2 linked regions of the Hydrogenophaga sp. SL48 genome follow. The protein of the gene in region 1 interacts with the protein of each later gene in a pairwise test. Links are inferred from orthologs where the notes say so. Each region holds a gene or a part of one and is shown on either strand. Other genes may lie near its edges. The genes, in order: gyrA and gyrB.

Region 1 (7,406 bases):
GGCCAGCACCTGGGTTTGCGTGTCTTCAACACGAAACACCTGGTCGTGCAGCGCGGGATGCCGGTCCACGAAGTACACGCTGGCGTTGTCGGTGTAAGCCAACATCGCCGACCCGGAACCCGCAAAACCAAACACCGCCTTGCCTGGCGCAGCCTGCAGGTCCACGCGAAGATCGCAGGGGTGCGCTGCGGCAAGTGCATCGTTTGCGAGTCCGTAGACCCGCATGCTGGGTTGTCCCACGCGCGGATTGATGGGAATCGCCGAAAACTCCAGCCCGTCCACCGAAATCATGGGCAAGGTATAAACCCCACCATCGGAGCTGCCCCGCGCCCCGCAGATGAACTGCGGACCACTGTCCGACACGACATCCACACGATCGCCCTGATCGCGCACGCCCAGCGTGCGCACCTGCAGCGGCCCGGTGCCCTGCCCCGACCGCCCGCCCTGCGGCCAACTCATGGAGCGAATCCAGACCAGAGATTTGTCATCGGACCTGACCCCGGTCAACTCTGCAGCGGCGGCATAAAAACCGCGCATGCCGCCTTGAAACTGTGGCTCGGCCCGCTCCTGCTGCCGCAGCACATCGGCCAACCGGAAATGGCGCCCGTCGACATCGACCACGTAGCGCCAGGTGCCCTGTACCGGAAACGCCTCGTTGCTGAGCGGTGTTCTGAAAACAGCAAGCCGACCGCCCGTGTCAGCTGGCAGCTCGATCAGAGACACCTCGCCCAGCCTCGCGCCGGAAAACGAACGCAGGACAAAACGCCCATCCGGGCTGATGCGTTCGTAGGCGCCCAATGCAGGGGCGCCGTTGCTGTCCACCCCAACTTTCTCGGGATCCAGAGCCAAATAGCTCACTGCGTCGATGCAGGCGCTATCGGCCTCGCTGGCGTTGACTGGCACCGCCAAGGCCATGAGCAACGCCAAAAGATGAACGAAGACTGCGTCAACCGATCGCATCATGGGGATTTCAGGTGGTTGCGGATGCTCGCCTCCCTCAGGGCCTCCAGGCGCACCGCCAGCGAAGCAGTCCACGCCTCATCGGGCAACACACCCCAGATCGGCCACCCGTGAACCTGGTCACCCTGGACAACGACGCTGAAGGGAAAATGATTGAGGCTTTGCCACCACGCGGAACAGGCTGCCGGCGCATCACCGATCAAGGCACTTTGCATGGGTGTCCAGCGCGCCGCCTGGACAGCTTGAGCCCACTCATGAGGCGGCACCCCTGGGGCTTTCCAGGTCACCACATCAAAGCCCGCCGCCAGAGCAGCCAACCGCATGCGAGGCCATTCGGACAGGCTGTAGATCATGCGCGGAGAAATCAGCATCACGACCACCGGTGAGGAAGACAGTGTGGACCAGGCCGCATGGCAGTCGACGCCGATGCCACGGACCACGGGCAAGAGATGACTGGAGGGCAGTGTCTCCGAATGAGCTGTTCGCCACGTCCACACGGCACAAACGATACACACCGCCACAAAAACACCCATTCGACACACCAACAGGCCAGGAAAAAGGCCCCAGGCACTTGCGCGCCTGGGGCCTTGCGTTGGAAACGCGGCCAGCAAAGCTTACTTGTTGGTGCGAGTGCCCACGACTTCCACTTCGACGCGGCGGTTCTTTGCGCGGCCTTCGGAGGTGGCGTTGTCGGCCACAGGCTGGGTCAGACCCTTGCCTTCGGTGTACACGCGGTTGCTTTCGATGCCCTTGCTCACCAGATACGCCTTCACCGCTTCGGCGCGGCGAACGGACAGCGCCTGGTTGTACGTAGCGGTGCCCTTGGAGTCGGTGTGGCCGACAGCGATCACCACTTCCAGGTTGATGCCGCTGACCTTGCTGGCCAGATCGTCCAGCTTGGCCTTGCCTTCAGGCTTGACCACGGACTTGTCGAAGTCAAAGAACGCATCGGCAGCATAGGTCACCTTGGTGGCGGCCGGAGCGGCTGGCGCTGCAGCAGGCGCCGGAGCCGGTGCGGGCGCAGGAGCCGGTGCCGCAGCGGGGGCTGGTGCGGGGGCAGGAGCCGGTGCGGGCACGATGGCTCCGTCACAGCCTTTTGCAGCGGTGGCTGGGGTCCAGAAGGCATCGCGCCAGCAGAGGGATCCGTCGCCGTTTTTCCACTGGAGGTTGCCATGGCCACTGCGCCAGTTGTCGTTCGTTGCGGTACCGCTGGAAGGCGCAGCAAAGGCGGCCGATGCCATGGCGGCGGTTGCAAACAGCATTGCCACTGTGTTCAGTTTTTTCATGGTTTTCCTCTTGGAGTAAGCCGCGGACGGGCTGGATGTCAACAATCACGCTTGAAGTGACCACCACTTGAAACGCTGAAATTATTGTGCCACAAGCGTGCGAAACAAGAATCAGGGCGGCAGGGCACGGCGGTCTCCCTTGTTCAGACGAGCAGCGCGATCGTTGTCGCGACACAACAGGCACCGCCGCAAGTCACCTGCCGGCCTGTCATTTAAAATGAGAGGTTGCCCACAGGCTGTTCACGGATCTCTCTTCACTGCTCATGACACAGTTCGCCAAAGAAACCCTGCCCATCAGCCTTGAAGAGGAAATGCGCCGAAGCTACCTCGACTACGCCATGAGCGTGATCGTGGGGCGCGCCTTGCCCGATGCGCGTGACGGCCTGAAGCCGGTGCACCGCCGCGTGCTTTTTGCAATGCACGAGCTCAACAACGACTGGAACCGCCCGTACAAAAAATCGGCCCGCATCGTCGGTGATGTGATCGGCAAGTACCACCCTCACGGCGACTCGGCGGTGTACGACACCATCGTTCGCATGGCGCAAGACTTTTCGCTGCGCCACATGCTGGTGGACGGCCAAGGCAACTTCGGCAGCGTGGACGGCGACAACGCCGCCGCCATGCGATACACCGAAATCCGCATGTCGAAAATCGCCCACGAAATGCTGGCCGATATCGACAAAGACACCGTCAACTACGGTCCCAACTATGACGGCTCGGAAAAAGAGCCACTGGTGTTGCCGGCGCGCTTCCCCAACTTGCTGGTGAACGGCTCGGGCGGCATCGCGGTGGGCATGGCAACCAACATCCCGCCGCACAACCTCAACGAGTCGGTGGAGGCCTGCCTGCACTTGCTCAAGAACCCGGGGGCCTCCATCGACGAACTGATGGAGATCATTCCAGCGCCCGACTTCCCCACCGGCGGCATCATCTACGGCATCAATGGCGTGAAAGACGGCTACCGCACGGGCCGAGGCCGAGTGGTGATGCGCGCCAAATGCCATTTCGAGGACATCGACAAGGGCCAGCGCCAGTCCATCATCGTGGACGAGCTGCCCTACCAGGTGAACAAGAAAACCCTCCAGGAGCGCATTGCCGAACTGGTCCACGAAAAGAAGATCGAAGGCATCAGCCACATCCAGGACGAGTCGGACAAATCCGGCATGCGCCTGGTGATCGAACTCAAGCGCGGAGAAGTGCCCGAGGTGGTGCTGAACAACCTGTACAAGCAGACGCAGCTGCAGGACACCTTCGGCATCAACATGGTGGCCCTGATCGACGGTCAGCCCAAGCTGTGCAATCTGAAGGATCTGATCCAGGTGTTCCTGGAGCATCGCCGCGAGGTGGTGACCCGCCGCACGGTGTTCGAGCTGCGCAAGGCGCGCGAACGCGGCCACGTGCTCGAGGGCTTGGCCGTGGCGCTGGCGAACATCGACGAATTCATCCGCATCATCCGCGAGTCGCCCACCCCGCCCGTCGCCAAGGCAGAGCTGATGACGCGCAGCTGGGACAGCAAGCTGGTGCGCGAAATGCTGACCCGAAGCCGACTCGATGGCGGCGTGGTCAACGCCGACGACTACCGTCCCGACGGTCTGGAGCGTGAGTTCGGCATGCAGGGCGATGGTCTCTACCGCCTGAGCGAAACGCAGGCCCAGGAAATCCTGCAGATGCGTCTGCAGCGCCTGACCGGGCTGGAGCAGGACAAGATCGTTGCCGAGTACAAGGACGTGATGGCCGAGATCGACGATCTGCTGGACATCCTGTCTCGCCCCGAGCGCGTCTCCACCATCATCGGTGAAGAACTGACCGCCGTGAAACAGGAGTTTGGCCAGACCAAGCTGGGCACCCGCCGAAGCGAGATCGAACACAGCGCGCAAGACCTGTCCACCGAAGACCTGATCACGCCCACCGACATGGTGGTCACGCTCAGTCACAGCGGCTACATCAAGAGTCAGCCGCTATCCGAGTACCGGGCGCAAAAGCGTGGCGGACGCGGCAAACAAGCCACCGCCACCAAGGAAGACGACTGGATTGATCAGCTCTTCATCGCCAACACGCACGACTACATTCTGTGTTTCTCCAACCGTGGCCGGCTTTACTGGCTCAAGGTCTGGGAAGTGCCGGCGGGCTCGCGTGGCTCGCGTGGTCGCCCCATCGTCAACATGTTCCCGCTGCAGGAAGGCGAGAAGATCAACGTGGTGCTGGCGCTGACCGGCGACGCGCGCAGCTTCCCCGACAACCGCTTTGTGTTCATGGCCACGTCCATGGGCACCGTGAAGAAGACCTCGCTCGACGAGTTCAACAACCCGCGCAAGGGCGGCATCATCGCGGTCAACCTCGATGAAGGCGACTTCCTGATCGGGGCAGCCCTGACCGACGGCCAGCACGATGTCATGCTGTTCAGCGATGGTGGCAAGGCCGTGCGTTTCGACGAAAACGACGTGCGTCCACTCGGCCGCAATGCCCGTGGTGTGCGCGGCATGACGATCGAAGACGGCCAGAGCGTGATCGCCATGCTGGTCGCCGAAGACGAGCAGCAAAGTGTGCTCACCGCGACCATCAATGGCTACGGCAAGCGCACACCCATCGGTGAATACACCCGCCACGGCCGAGGCACCAAGGGCATGATCGCGATCCAGCAGAGCGAGCGCAATGGCAAGGTCGTGGCGGCCACGCTGGTGCACACCGACGATGAGATCATGCTGATCACCGACAAGGGCGTGCTGGTGCGCACCCGGGTGAGCGAGATCCGCGAAATGGGCCGCGCCACGCAGGGTGTGACCCTGATCGCGCTGGACGAGGGCGCCGAGCTCTCCGGCCTGCAGCGCATCGTGGAGAACGACGCCAACATGGCCGATGCGGGTGATGCACCGGATGCGACCAACGCCGGAGACGACACCGAGACGGGCTCCGAAGCATGACGCGCCCCTACAACTTTTCGGCCGGCCCGGCCGCCATGCCCGAAGCCGTGCTGCAACAGGCAGCTGCCGAGATGCTGGACTGGCAGGGCAGCGGCATGGGTGTGATGGAGATGAGCCACCGGGGCAAGGAGTTCATGTCCATCGCCGCAGCGGCGGAAGCCGATTTGCGCGAATTGTTGTCGGTGCCGGCCCATTTCCGCATCCTGTTCATGCAGGGCGGAGGTCTTGCCGAAAATGCCATCGTGCCGATGAACCTGTCGCGCGGTGGCGTGGTGGACTTTGTGGTCACGGGCAGCTGGAGCCAGAAGTCGGCCAAGGAAGCGCGCAAGTACGCTTCGGCCAACGTGGTGGGCAGCAACGAGGCCGACCACCACACCACCCTGCCCTCACCAGCCAGCTGGCAGCTGAGCAGCGACGCGCAATACCTGCACCTCTGCAGCAACGAAACCATTCACGGCGTGGAGTTCCACGAGCTGCCCGACCTGAAGGCCTTGGGCAGCGACGCTCCGCTGGTGATCGACTTCTCTTCTCACGTTGCCTCGCGCACGGTGGACTGGTCTCGCGTGGGGCTGGCCTTTGGTGGTGCCCAGAAAAACCTCGGGCCCGCCGGCGTGACACTGGTGGTGGTCCGCGAAGACCTGCTGGGTCACGCGCTGTCCATCTGCCCGAGCGCGTTCGACTACAAGACCGTGGCCGACAACGCGTCGATGTACAACACGCCGCCCACCTACAGCATCTACATGGCGGGACTGACGTTCCAGTGGCTCAAAGCCCAGACCGAGGGCGAGCTCACCGGCATCGCCGCAATGGAGGCGAAGAACATGGCCAAGGCCCGCCTGCTGTACGACTTCATCGACGGCTCAGGGTTCTACCTGAACCACGTGGCCAAGGACTGCCGCTCGCGCATGAACGTCCCCTTCTTCCTGCGCGACGAATCGCGCAACGACGCCTTCCTGGCCGGGGCCAAAGCGGCCGGGCTGCTTCAGCTCAAGGGCCACAAGTCGGTGGGGGGCATGCGCGCCAGCATCTACAACGCCATGCCGCTGGAAGGTGTGCAGGCACTGGTGACGTACATGCGGGACTTTGAACAGACACAAGCATGACCCAACCCTCCCAATCCGAAGCGCTGGGCACCTTGCGGGTCCAGATCGACTCGCTGGACCAGCAGCTGCTCTCGTTGCTCAACCAGCGCGCCAAGGTGGCCGAACAGGTCGGCGAGATCAAACGCGCCGAGGGCTCGCCGTTCTTCCGCCCCGACCGCGTGGCACAGGTCATCGAAAAGATCCAGAAGGCCAACCAGGGTCCGCTGCAGAACGCGCATGTGGCATCCATATGGCGCGAGATCATGTCGGCCTGCCTGGCACTGGAAGCGCCCCAACGCGTCGCCGTGCTCGGACCGCAAGGCACGTTCTGCGAGCAGGCCGCCATCGAATTTTTCGGCAGCGCAGCCAACCTGATCTACTGCGCCAATTTTGACGAGGTGTTTCACGCCACAGCAGCGGGCACCGCGCAGTACGGCGTGGTGGGCATGGAAAACTCCACCGAAGGCGTGGTGGCCCGATCGCTCGACCTGTTCCTGCGCTCACCGGTCCACGTGGTTGGTGAAGTGAGTCTGCTGGTGCGCCACAACCTGCTGCGCCAGGTGAACCACTTGGACGGCATCGAGGTCGTCATGGCGCATCCGCAGGCGCTCGCCCAGTGCCAAGGCTGGCTGAGCCAGCACTTGCCCAATGCAGAACGCAGGGCGGTGTCCAGCAACGCCGAGGGCGCCCGCCTGGCCGCGACCCACCCAGCCTGGGCCGGTCTGGCCAGCGAACGCGCTGCCGCGCAGTTCGGCCTGCACATCGTGGCGCATGCGATCCAGGATGAAGCCTACAACCGCACACGCTTCGCCGTGATCAGCCTGCCGCAGACCCTGGCCATGCCACCGGCTTCGGGCAAGGACTGCACCAGCCTTGTGGTCTCGGTACCCAACCGTCCAGGTGCCGTGCACGACCTGCTGGTGCCACTGAAGAACAACGGCGTGTCGATGACGCGCTTCGAATCTCGCCCGGCCAAGTCGGGGCAGTGGGAGTACTACTTCTACATCGACATCGCCGGCCATCCGTCCCAGCCCCATGTGGCGGCGGCGCTCAAGGAACTCCAGGGCCTTTGCGCCTTCTACAAGGTGCTGGGTGCCTACCCGGTCAGTGAATGACATGGCCACTCCTGCCCCTCTGAAATTCGAACAACTCGGCCT
Region 2 (9,245 bases), 3.5 Mb from region 1 along the record:
GCTCACCACGCTGCTGCAGGCCGGCGACCACGTGGTCGCGGCCGGTGCGCTCTACGGCGGCAGCGTCACCATGCTCGCGGTCAACCTCAGGAAGTTCGGCATCGAGACCACCTTCGTGGACGCGACGAACCCCGACGCCTTCGCCGCCGCCATCCGCCCGAACACGCGCGCCGTGTTCGCCGAAACGCTGGGCAACCCGAGCATGGTGGTGCTCGACATCGGCGCGATCGCCGAGGTGGCCCACGCCCATGGCCTGCCGCTGATCGTGGACAACACCGTGCCCAGCCCCTTCCTGTGCAACCCGCTGAAACACGGTGCCGACATCGTGGTGCACAGCGCCACCAAGTACCTCGCCGGTCACGGCACCACGCTGGGCGGCGTGGTGGTGGAAGGCGGCAAGTTCCCTTGGGACAACGGCAAGTTCCCCGGCATGACCGAACCCAGCCCGGGTTACCACGGCGTGAAGTTCCACGAGACCTTCGGCGACTTCGCTTTCACCATGCGCTGCCGCATGGAAGGCCTGCGCGTCTTCGGCGCCGCGCTCTCGCCCACCAGCGCCTGGCAGATCCTGCAGGGTGTGGAGACGCTGCCGTTGCGCATGGAGCGCCACTGCAGCAACGCGCTCGCCGTCGCGCAGTATTTGAAAGACGACCCGCGCGTGGGCTGGGTCAACTACCCCGGCCTGCCCGACCACCCGCAACACGACCTCATGAAAAAGCAGATGCGCGGCGCCTCCGGCCTGCTCGCCTTCGGCGTCAAAGGTGGGCTGGAGCAGGGCGTGAAGTTCATCGAAAGCGCGCAGTTCATGAGCCACCTGGTCAACATCGGCGACACGCGCACCCTCATCAGCCACCCCGCCAGCACCACCCACCGTCAGCTCGATGCGGCCCAGCAACTGGCGGCCGGCGTGCCGCCCGACATGGTGCGCATCTCCGTGGGGCTGGAGCACATCGACGACATCCTGTGGGACATCGACCAGGCGCTGGAGCGTGCGACCGCCTGAACGCCGGCAAGAAACAGCGCCGCATCACACGGGCGAAAAAAAACCGGCCCATGGCCGGTTTTTCTGCGAGCGCGAGAGCGCTCAGTAGCCGCCGCGTCCGCCGCGGTCACCGCCGCCGTAGCCGCCGGTGCTCGGCTCTTTCGGGCGCGAGATGTTGACCACGATCGAGCGGCCGCCGACGGACATGCCGTTCAGGCCCTGGATGGCGGCTTCGGCCTGTTCGGCGTTGCCCATTTCCACGAAGGCAAAGCCTTTGGAGCGACCGGTGTCACGGTCCATCATGACCTTGGCGGAGGTCACGTCGCCGTATTCGGCAAAATTGGTGCGCAACGAAGCGTCGTCGGCGGTGTAGGGCAGGTTGCCCACGTAAAGTTTGCTGCTCATGATGAGCCTTTCAGAGAGAGTGCGCCGAGATCGGGACAGGCCCGCGGCGCAAGGGAAAGCGATGTCTGTGGGACACCGCAGGAACGGTGTGCGGTGATCGCCTTGGGGCAGAACACCGCACTGAGACGGGCCTGGCATCGCCTGGGGCGACCGGCCTTGAGGACCCGGATGGACAATGCCAGCGAACCTCGCTCAAGCCCATGATTATATTCTCTTGATTTATATAAAGATAGCTTTATATTTTCCGGAGTTTGAAAGAAACCCCATGCCCGAGACCACCTTCCACATCCCCACCCTGCACACGCAGGAAGACGCCGACGCCGTCATGTTCGAACTGCAAGACCTGCCCTGCGTGAACCAGGCCGACGTCAACCTCGCCGAACACACCGCCTGGGTCAGCCACACCGCCATGATCTCGGCCGACGACATCGCGGCCAAGCTGCAGGAAGCGGGCTACGAGGCGCAGGTGCAGGCGTGAACCCAGGCATGAACCTGCAAGGCATCCGCCGAAAGATCGTTTACGTCAGCCTGTTTGAGGTGGTGGCCGTTGCCATCACCAGCACCGGTCTCGCCGCCGGCTCGGACAGCAGCCTGCAGCACGCCAGCGTGATCGCCGTGGCCACCTCCGTCATCGCGGTGGTCTGGAACCTGGTCTACAACACCCTCTTCGAGCGCTGGGAAGCGCGCCAGACCGTGCGAGGCCGCAGCTTCCAGCGCCGCGCTGCCCACGCCATCGGTTTTGAGCTGGGCTTCATCGTCTCGCTGGTGCCGCTGTTTGCGTGGTGGCTGGACATCGGCTTCTGGCACGCGCTGGTGCTCGACCTGGGTCTGTCGCTCTTCTTCCTCGTCTACACCTTCGCCTTCAACCTCGGCTTCGACAAGGTGTTTGGCCTGCCGGCGTCTGCCGCCTGAGCGTCGGCAAGCCCCTTGTGGATGGCGGCCTGCTGGCGCGAGCGGTTCACAGCGGCGGCATCTCGGGGCCGCGCAAGCGCGGCCAGACATGCGCCGCGAGTGCGGCCGCCGGAGCGATCACCTCCGGCGGCGCCGAGCCCTCCGCCCCCAGCCGTGCCACCAGCCGTTCCAGAAAATCCGCCTGCGGCGGCACCGCGCCCAGGTACAGCGCCCGGCCCTCGCGGCCCAGCAACACGGTCGGAAAGGTCTCGATGTCCAGCCCCACCGCGTCCATCAGCTCGGCTTCGTCTTCGATGTCCAGCCAGCGCCACTGCACCTGCGGATGCCGCACCGCCAGCGCCTCCATCACCGGGCGCCAGTCCCGGCAGGCACTGCACCAATCCGCACACAGACATAGCACCCACACTGTGCGATTCCTTTGAACAACAAGGGGAGCGCCGGGGGCGGCGCGATGAAAGAGGCGAGGCCATGGCATGGCGTCGCGGTATCGTCGGTCAGCATAACCCGCACCCCGGAGCCCGCCATGAACGACACCCCCCCATGAGCAAGCCCATCACCCGCCACCTGCGCATCACTGGCCGCGTGCAAGGCGTGGGCTACCGCTGGAACATGGCGCAGCAGGCTCGCGCGCTGGGCGTGAACGGCTGGGTGCGCAACCGGCTGGATGGGAGTGTGGAGGCCGTGGTTTGTGGGTCGGCGGAGGCGGTGCAGGCGTTGGTGGGCTGGGCAAAGCGCGGGCCGATCGGGGCGCTGGTGGATGGGGTTGCGGTGGGTGAGGTGGAGGGTGTTTTCGAGGGGTTTGAGCAGCGGGAGACAGATTAGCCCGCGTGGCGCCACCTATGATGTATTCACCATCAGAGGGAGGCCAGCACACATGGCAAGCAATCACCACACCGACAACGAATCGCGCGTCGCCGTCTTGGTGGACTGCGACAACACAACCCCAGAAATTCTGGAATACGCCTTGCGCGTTGTCGCGCAGTTCGGCCGCGTCGTGCTGCGCCGCGGCTATGGCAACCACACCACCTTGGCCAACAAGTGGCAAGAGGCCTTGGTCCGCCTCGCTTTCACACAGTCAACTCGTACATAGCACCTGTTTAGAGTTAATTCAAAACTGCGTCTACGTATCTATTCTGGCGTCAGCGAGGGAATGTCCGAGTCAATTGTGCTTAATTAGGGTTGATTATCCATTTGCTTCTCAAGCAGATTGGTGGCTTTCTGAAGCACCTCCATTCGCTTTATAGACTCTTCTACTGCCGCTTCAATTAAAGGGGGGCGTCGCCACTCGCTATTGAGCTTTTTCATTGCATCCGAAAAGAGCAGTTGAGATGTGGATGGATGCTTGTTGGCACTAACGGCATGCTCAAGAGTCAACTGTAAATTTAGGTTTCCTTCCCGCACGGCGGTAGTAAGGTTTTCAAAATCTTCGACTGAGATAACGAAGATATTCTCTAGGGGGAGTTTGACGTGATGTTGCATCTGAACATCAGAGGCATTCTTTTCAGAATAGAGTCGCAGCAATTGGTGCCCATTCCCGACTATTAGTTCCCGGCTGGTAACCACAATCAAGTAGTCTGTTGTCTTGTTCGGGCAATCATCGAAAGACTCTGGCTTGCTTCGGATTAGATTGCTAATGGTCTGTCCTTGGTGGATTGCTTTCCTCAGGTGCTTGGTTTTCTCAAATGCAGATTTTGTATTCTCTTGAACTAATACATCATCCGAAAATAAACTCATCTTTGCTTCGATAAGAATATTGCAGTCTTTTTCTTGAATTATGGCTTCGACCGACGAACTTCCCGGTCCTAGTCTTTGTTTAATATCTTTCTCTGTAAGATAGGGTAAATTCACCTGCTGAACAAGAGTGATTACGTACTTTTCGAAAACCTTGCTAAGGAAGGTCTGCACAACACCCGCTACGGCGCGAGGTGATGCATGCAATTTCAAATGATGGCGATTTCAGGCTCACGAGGGCGCTTTGTTGGCCGATTTCGCCCTGATTCGTGGCCGTTGGCCGCATTCGGACGCACTCATCCTCGGGTCTCCTTCAAAAGCGTTCGGCGCACCATCCAGATGTTGGACAACGCAAACAGGGTGTGCAGCTGCGCCGTGTTCTTGGCCAATCCCCGGTAGCGCACCTTCACATATCCGAACTGGCGCTTGATCACCCGGAACGGGTGTTCGACCTTGGCTCGGATGCGCGCCTTGGTTTTCTCCAGCGCTTCCATGATCGAGCCCATGGGCGTTTCCTTGTCCAGCGCCTTGCGATGGCTGGGCATCATGGCCACGTACCAGTGGACCTCGGGATGGTCCTTGATCACCTCATCGCGCTTGTGAACGCCCCGGTAGCCAGAGTCGGCAAAGACATCGGTTTCGTCGCCGTGCAGCAGTTCGCTGGCCTGGGTGATGTCGTGCGCGTTGGCCGCTGTGGCCTTGACGGTGTGCACCAGGCCCGATTCGGCATCGACCCCAATATGCGCTTTCATCCCGAAGTGCCACTGGTTGCCCTTCTTGGTCTGATGCATCTCGGGGTCGCGTTCGCCGCTGTTGTTCTTGGTCGAGCTGGGGGCGGCAATGAGCGTGGCGTCGACGACCGTACCGCTCTTGAGCAGCAGGCCTTTGTCGGCCAGGGTGGCGTTGACCGTGGCAAGCAATTGCAGGCTCAAGTTGTGTTGTTCGAGCAGATGGCGAAAGCGCAGGATGGTGCTCTCGTCAGGCAAGTTCTCCTCACCCTGGTCCAGCCCCGCAAACTCTCGAAACATGGGCGTGTCGTACAGCGCCTCCTCCATCGCCGGGTCGGACAGGTTGAACCACTGCTGCAGGAAGTGAATGCGAAGCATGGTTCGCACGGCAAACGGCGGACGACCACCCTTGGCGCCAGGCGTTGGTGCATGCTGTGCAATCAGCGACACCAGCTCGGTCCACGGCACTACCAGGTTCATCTCGTCGAGGAACTCGCGCTTGCGCGTTCTCTTGGTCTTGCGCTCGAATCCGCTCTCGCCCAGGCTCATTTGCTTCATGACGTCACTGTCTCACATCGGCCCACGGCGCCGCGGTTTTGCAGACCTTCCCTAAATGAATCAGTGTATCTTTGACCATGTCTAGATAGTCGAAGATGAACGGACTCTTCTATTCCTCTTGAAAAAACTAAGGGATGCCAACAGAAGTAGAATCCGTTTCTCGCTTTCACAAGGGGCCATCGCTTAAGGTGTGGAAATTCGTAAAGCTCACCTCGACCATAGATGTCCTGAGTGTTTGGCTTCTGAAGTTCAATTCTTAAGTCTGGAAGACTAAGGCCGTATAAGTCGAATATGCGGTCAATCTTCGCGCCAAAATGATTCCTGAAGGGTGCTAAAAATCGTTTCTCGATTTTCAGATTGCCGTCAAGTACTGATGCATATATCAAAAATGTTAGGTCGATGAAGTCATTAGGTTCAATGCCGAGTTCTTCTCGAAAAAGTTGGCGGCAGATATGATTTCTGTCGAGTGGCGCAATTAAACTGGCCCACCTAAGGAATCCCCAGGATTCATTTCTCTGGAATTCGAGTTGGCAATGGAAAATGGTGCGAAACATTAAGTAGACATTGAAATCGTCTTCTTTTCGACTGGCAGGAGGCTCGGCATTCCAGAGACGCTGTTTTAGTTCGTGCAACGTATTGTGGGAGATTTTTGGCCCCACTCGAATTAAAACCCGGGGGTCCTGGACAGCCCACTTCACTAAAAGTAGGGTTAACCAAGGAGCAGATTGCATTGCCATTAGCTTGTCTTTTGGCGCATTCCAAAGGTCGTTAAGTGCTGCGTCGACGATGGACTCCGCTCTAAATCGTCTAAGTACCGCCATCACCTCTTCGTAGATTTCCTCGATTTCAGGTTTGGGTGGCGCATTCTTTGGCGTGGTGACGCCAATGTACGAAGGGTGAATGGTCGCCATTGCTTAGACTATGCAAAAGAAGAGGCCCATAAATTTCTCAATTTATGGGCCTCGGTTTCTCAGCTTACAGGTCTCTCTACACAAGATCAAACGTCGATGTTGCCCGCCCGCAGCGCATTGGTTTCAATAAATTCTCGCCGTGGTTCCACCTCATCCCCCATCAACATCGTGAACACGCGATCCGCTTCGATCGCGTCGTCGATCTGCACGCGCAGCAGGCGGCGCACGGTCGGGTCCATCGTCGTTTCCCAGAGCTGGGCGGGGTTCATTTCGCCCAGGCCTTTGTAGCGCTGGCGGCTGGTGGTGCGCTCGGCTTCGCTGATCAGCCACTGCATGGCCTGGCGGAAGTCGCCGACCTTTTCTTCCTTCTGCTTCTCGCCTTCACCGCGCATGACCCTGGCGCCGTCGCCGAGCAGGCCACGGAAGGTTTCGGCGGCGTTGGCCAGGGCCGCGTAATCGGCGCCGTGCACGAAGTCTTGCGTGATGACGCTGCTCTTGATGTTGCCGTGGTGGCGGCGGCTGATGCGCAGGATGGGCTTGTCGGTGCGCACGTCGAACTCGCCGGCCACTTCGGCGGGCACGCCGGTGGTGCTGAGTTCGCGCAGTTTGACCTGCAGCGCGACGGCGCTGGCTTCGGCTTCTTCCACCGTGTCGAGCTTGATGCTCACGCCGTCGGCCATGGCGCGCAGGGCTTCGGGGTCCATGAAGTTGGAGAGGCGCGAGATCACGTGTTCGGCCACCTGGTGCTTGCGCGCGAGTTCGTTGAGCGTGTCGCCTTCGAGCAGGTTGTTGGTCGCGCCGCCGGTGGACACCTTGGCGTCTTTCAGAGCGATGCGCAGCAGGAAGCCGTCGAGCGCCGGGCCGTCTTTCAGGTACAGCTCTTCCTTGCCGGCCTTCACCTTGTAGAGCGGCGGCTGCGCGATGTAGATGTGGCCGCGCTCCACCAGCTCGGGCATCTGGCGGTAGAAGAAGGTGAGCAGCAGGGTGCGGATGTGCGCGCCGTCCACGTCGGCGTCGGTCATGATGATGATGCGGTGGTAGCGCAGCTTGGCGACGTCGAAGTCGTCCTTGCCGTCACCGTTGGCGCTTTCGCTGCCGGCCTTGCCGATACCGGTGCCCAGCGCGGTGATGAGGGTCAGGATTTCGTTGGAGGTGAGCAGCTTTTCGTAGCGCGCTTTTTCCACGTTCAGGATCTTGCCGCGCAGCGGCAGGATCGCCTGGAACTTGCGGTCGCGGCCCTGCTTGGCGGAGCCACCGGCGGAGTCGCCCTCGACGATGTAGATCTCGCACAGCGCCGGGTCTTTTTCCTGGCAGTCGGCCAGTTTGCCGGGCAGGCCCATGCCGTCGAGCACGCCTTTGCGGCGCGTCATTTCGCGGGCCTTGCGGGCGGCCTCGCGGGCGCGGGCGGCTTCAACGATCTTGCCGCAGATGATCTTGGCGTCGTTCGGGCGCTCCTGCAGGTAGTCGGCCAGCAGGCGGCTCACGATGTCTTCCACCGGGCCGCGCACTTCGCTGGAGACCAGCTTGTCCTTGGTCTGGCTGGAGAACTTGGGCTCGGGCACCTTCACGCTCAGCACGCAGCACAGGCCTTCTCGCATGTCGTCGCCGGTGACCTCGACCTTGGCCTTCTTGGCGAACTCGTGTTCTTCGATGTATTTGTTGATGACGCGCGTCATCGCGGCGCGCAGGCCGGTGAGGTGGGTGCCGCCGTCGCGCTGTGGGATGTTGTTGGTGAAGCAGAGCACCTGCTCGTTGTAGCCGCTGTTCCACTGCATGGCCACTTCAACGCCGATGTTGGTGCCCTGGTCGCTGGCGCGGTCGCCCAGCGCGTGGAACACGTTGGGATGCAGGACCGTCTTGCCTTTGTTGATGAAATCGACAAAGCCCTTGACGCCGCCAGCACCGGAGAAGTCGTCTTCCTTGCCACTGCGTTCGTCCTTCAGGCGGATGCGCACGCCGTTGTTCAGGAAGCTCAGCTCGCGCAGGCGCTTGCTGAGGATCTCGTAGTGGAAATCGTTGTTCTCCTTGAAGATTTCGTAGTCGGGCAGGAAGTGCACTTCCGTGCCGCGCTTCTCGGTGTCCCCGGCCACCTTCATGGGCGAGACTTCGATGCCGTCGGCGTTGGTCTCGACGATGCGGTTCTGCACGAAGCCGCGTGCGAACTCGATCTGGTGCATCTTGCCTTCGCGGCGCACGGTCAGCCGCAGCCACTGGCTCAGAGCGTTGACGCAGGAGACGCCCACGCCGTGCAGGCCGCCCGAGACCTTGTAGCTGTTCTGGTTGAACTTGCCGCCAGCGTGCAGCTCGGTCAGCGCGATCTCGGCGGCCGAGCGCTTGGGCTCGTGCTTGTCGTCCATCTTCACACCGGTCGGGATGCCGCGGCCGTTGTCGGTGACGCTGATGGAGTTGTCGCTGTGAATCGTCACGACGATGTCGTCGCAGTGACCGGCCAGCGCTTCGTCGATGGAGTTGTCCACCACCTCGAACACCAGGTGATGCAGGCCGGTGCCGTCGGAGGTGTCGCCGATGTACATGCCCGGGCGTTTGCGCACCGCTTCCAGGCCTTCCAGGATCTGGATGGCACCCTCGCCATACCCCTCGCTCGCGCCGGCCTGGTGGGCGTCGATGGTGGGCTGGAAATTGGAGCTGGCGGCCCCGGCTTCGCCGGTGTTGACGGCGTCGGAACCGGTTTCTGCGGGCTGGTTGGCTTCGGACATGGTGAACTTTTCTCAATCGCTAGAAAGGCCAAACCCGCTGTGCAGCGGGTCGGGCTTGGGGGAGCAGGATCGGTGAACGATCAGATGCGCATCGGCATGACAACGTACTTGAACGCGTTGTCGTCGGGGTTGGTGACGAGTGCCGAGCTGTTGCCGTCTGCCAGCTCGATGCGAACCATCTCCTGGCTCATGTTCTGCAGCGCGTCGATCAGGTAGGTGACATTGAAGCCGATCTCGATCGTGTCGCCACCGTAGTCGATGTCGAGTTCGTCCACGGCCTCTTCCTGCTCGGCGTTGCTCG

Evidence for each region.
Region 2: the proteins of gyrA (region 1) and gyrB interact in binary tests that used the Escherichia coli proteins (3 or more experiments, as listed by UniProt). The link is inferred for Hydrogenophaga sp. SL48 from one-to-one orthologs.

What each region holds. Positions count from the first base shown.
Region 1 is NZ_CP063400.1:877,417-884,822, reverse strand. What follows is about bases 2,116-5,367. They hold gyrA (DNA gyrase subunit A), read left to right. Parts: upstream 2,116-2,509; coding sequence 2,510-5,167; downstream 5,168-5,367. Other genes in these bases: serC (3-phosphoserine/phosphohydroxythreonine transaminase), read left to right, coding at 5,164-5,367; ompA (outer membrane protein OmpA), read right to left, coding at 2,116-2,246. Outside these bases: IM738_RS04250 (hypothetical protein), read right to left, coding at 1-963; IM738_RS04245 (hypothetical protein), read right to left, coding at 960-1,493; more of ompA, read right to left, coding at 1,575-2,115; more of serC, read left to right, coding at 5,368-6,270; pheA (prephenate dehydratase), read left to right, coding at 6,267-7,364; IM738_RS04220 (prephenate dehydrogenase), read left to right, coding at 7,366-7,406. UniProt on the Escherichia coli protein: A type II topoisomerase that negatively supercoils closed circular double-stranded (ds) DNA in an ATP-dependent manner to maintain chromosomes in an underwound state.
Region 2 is NZ_CP063400.1:4,413,489-4,422,733, reverse strand. What follows is about bases 6,114-9,245. They hold gyrB (DNA topoisomerase (ATP-hydrolyzing) subunit B), read right to left. Parts: upstream 8,945-9,245; coding sequence 6,314-8,944; downstream 6,114-6,313. Other genes in these bases: dnaN (DNA polymerase III subunit beta), read right to left, coding at 9,025-9,245; IM738_RS20860 (hypothetical protein), read right to left, coding at 6,114-6,227. Outside these bases: IM738_RS20905 (O-acetylhomoserine aminocarboxypropyltransferase/cysteine synthase family protein), read left to right, coding at 1-1,003; IM738_RS20900 (RNA recognition motif domain-containing protein), read right to left, coding at 1,085-1,387; IM738_RS20895 (heavy-metal-associated domain-containing protein), read left to right, coding at 1,653-1,865; IM738_RS20890 (PACE efflux transporter), read left to right, coding at 1,880-2,299; IM738_RS20885 (thioredoxin family protein), read right to left, coding at 2,346-2,774; IM738_RS20880 (acylphosphatase), read left to right, coding at 2,840-3,121; IM738_RS20870 (hypothetical protein), read right to left, coding at 3,473-4,237; IM738_RS20865 (IS5 family transposase), read right to left, coding at 4,327-5,316; more of IM738_RS20860, read right to left, coding at 5,313-6,113. UniProt on the Escherichia coli protein: DNA gyrase negatively supercoils closed circular double-stranded DNA in an ATP-dependent manner to maintain chromosomes in an underwound state.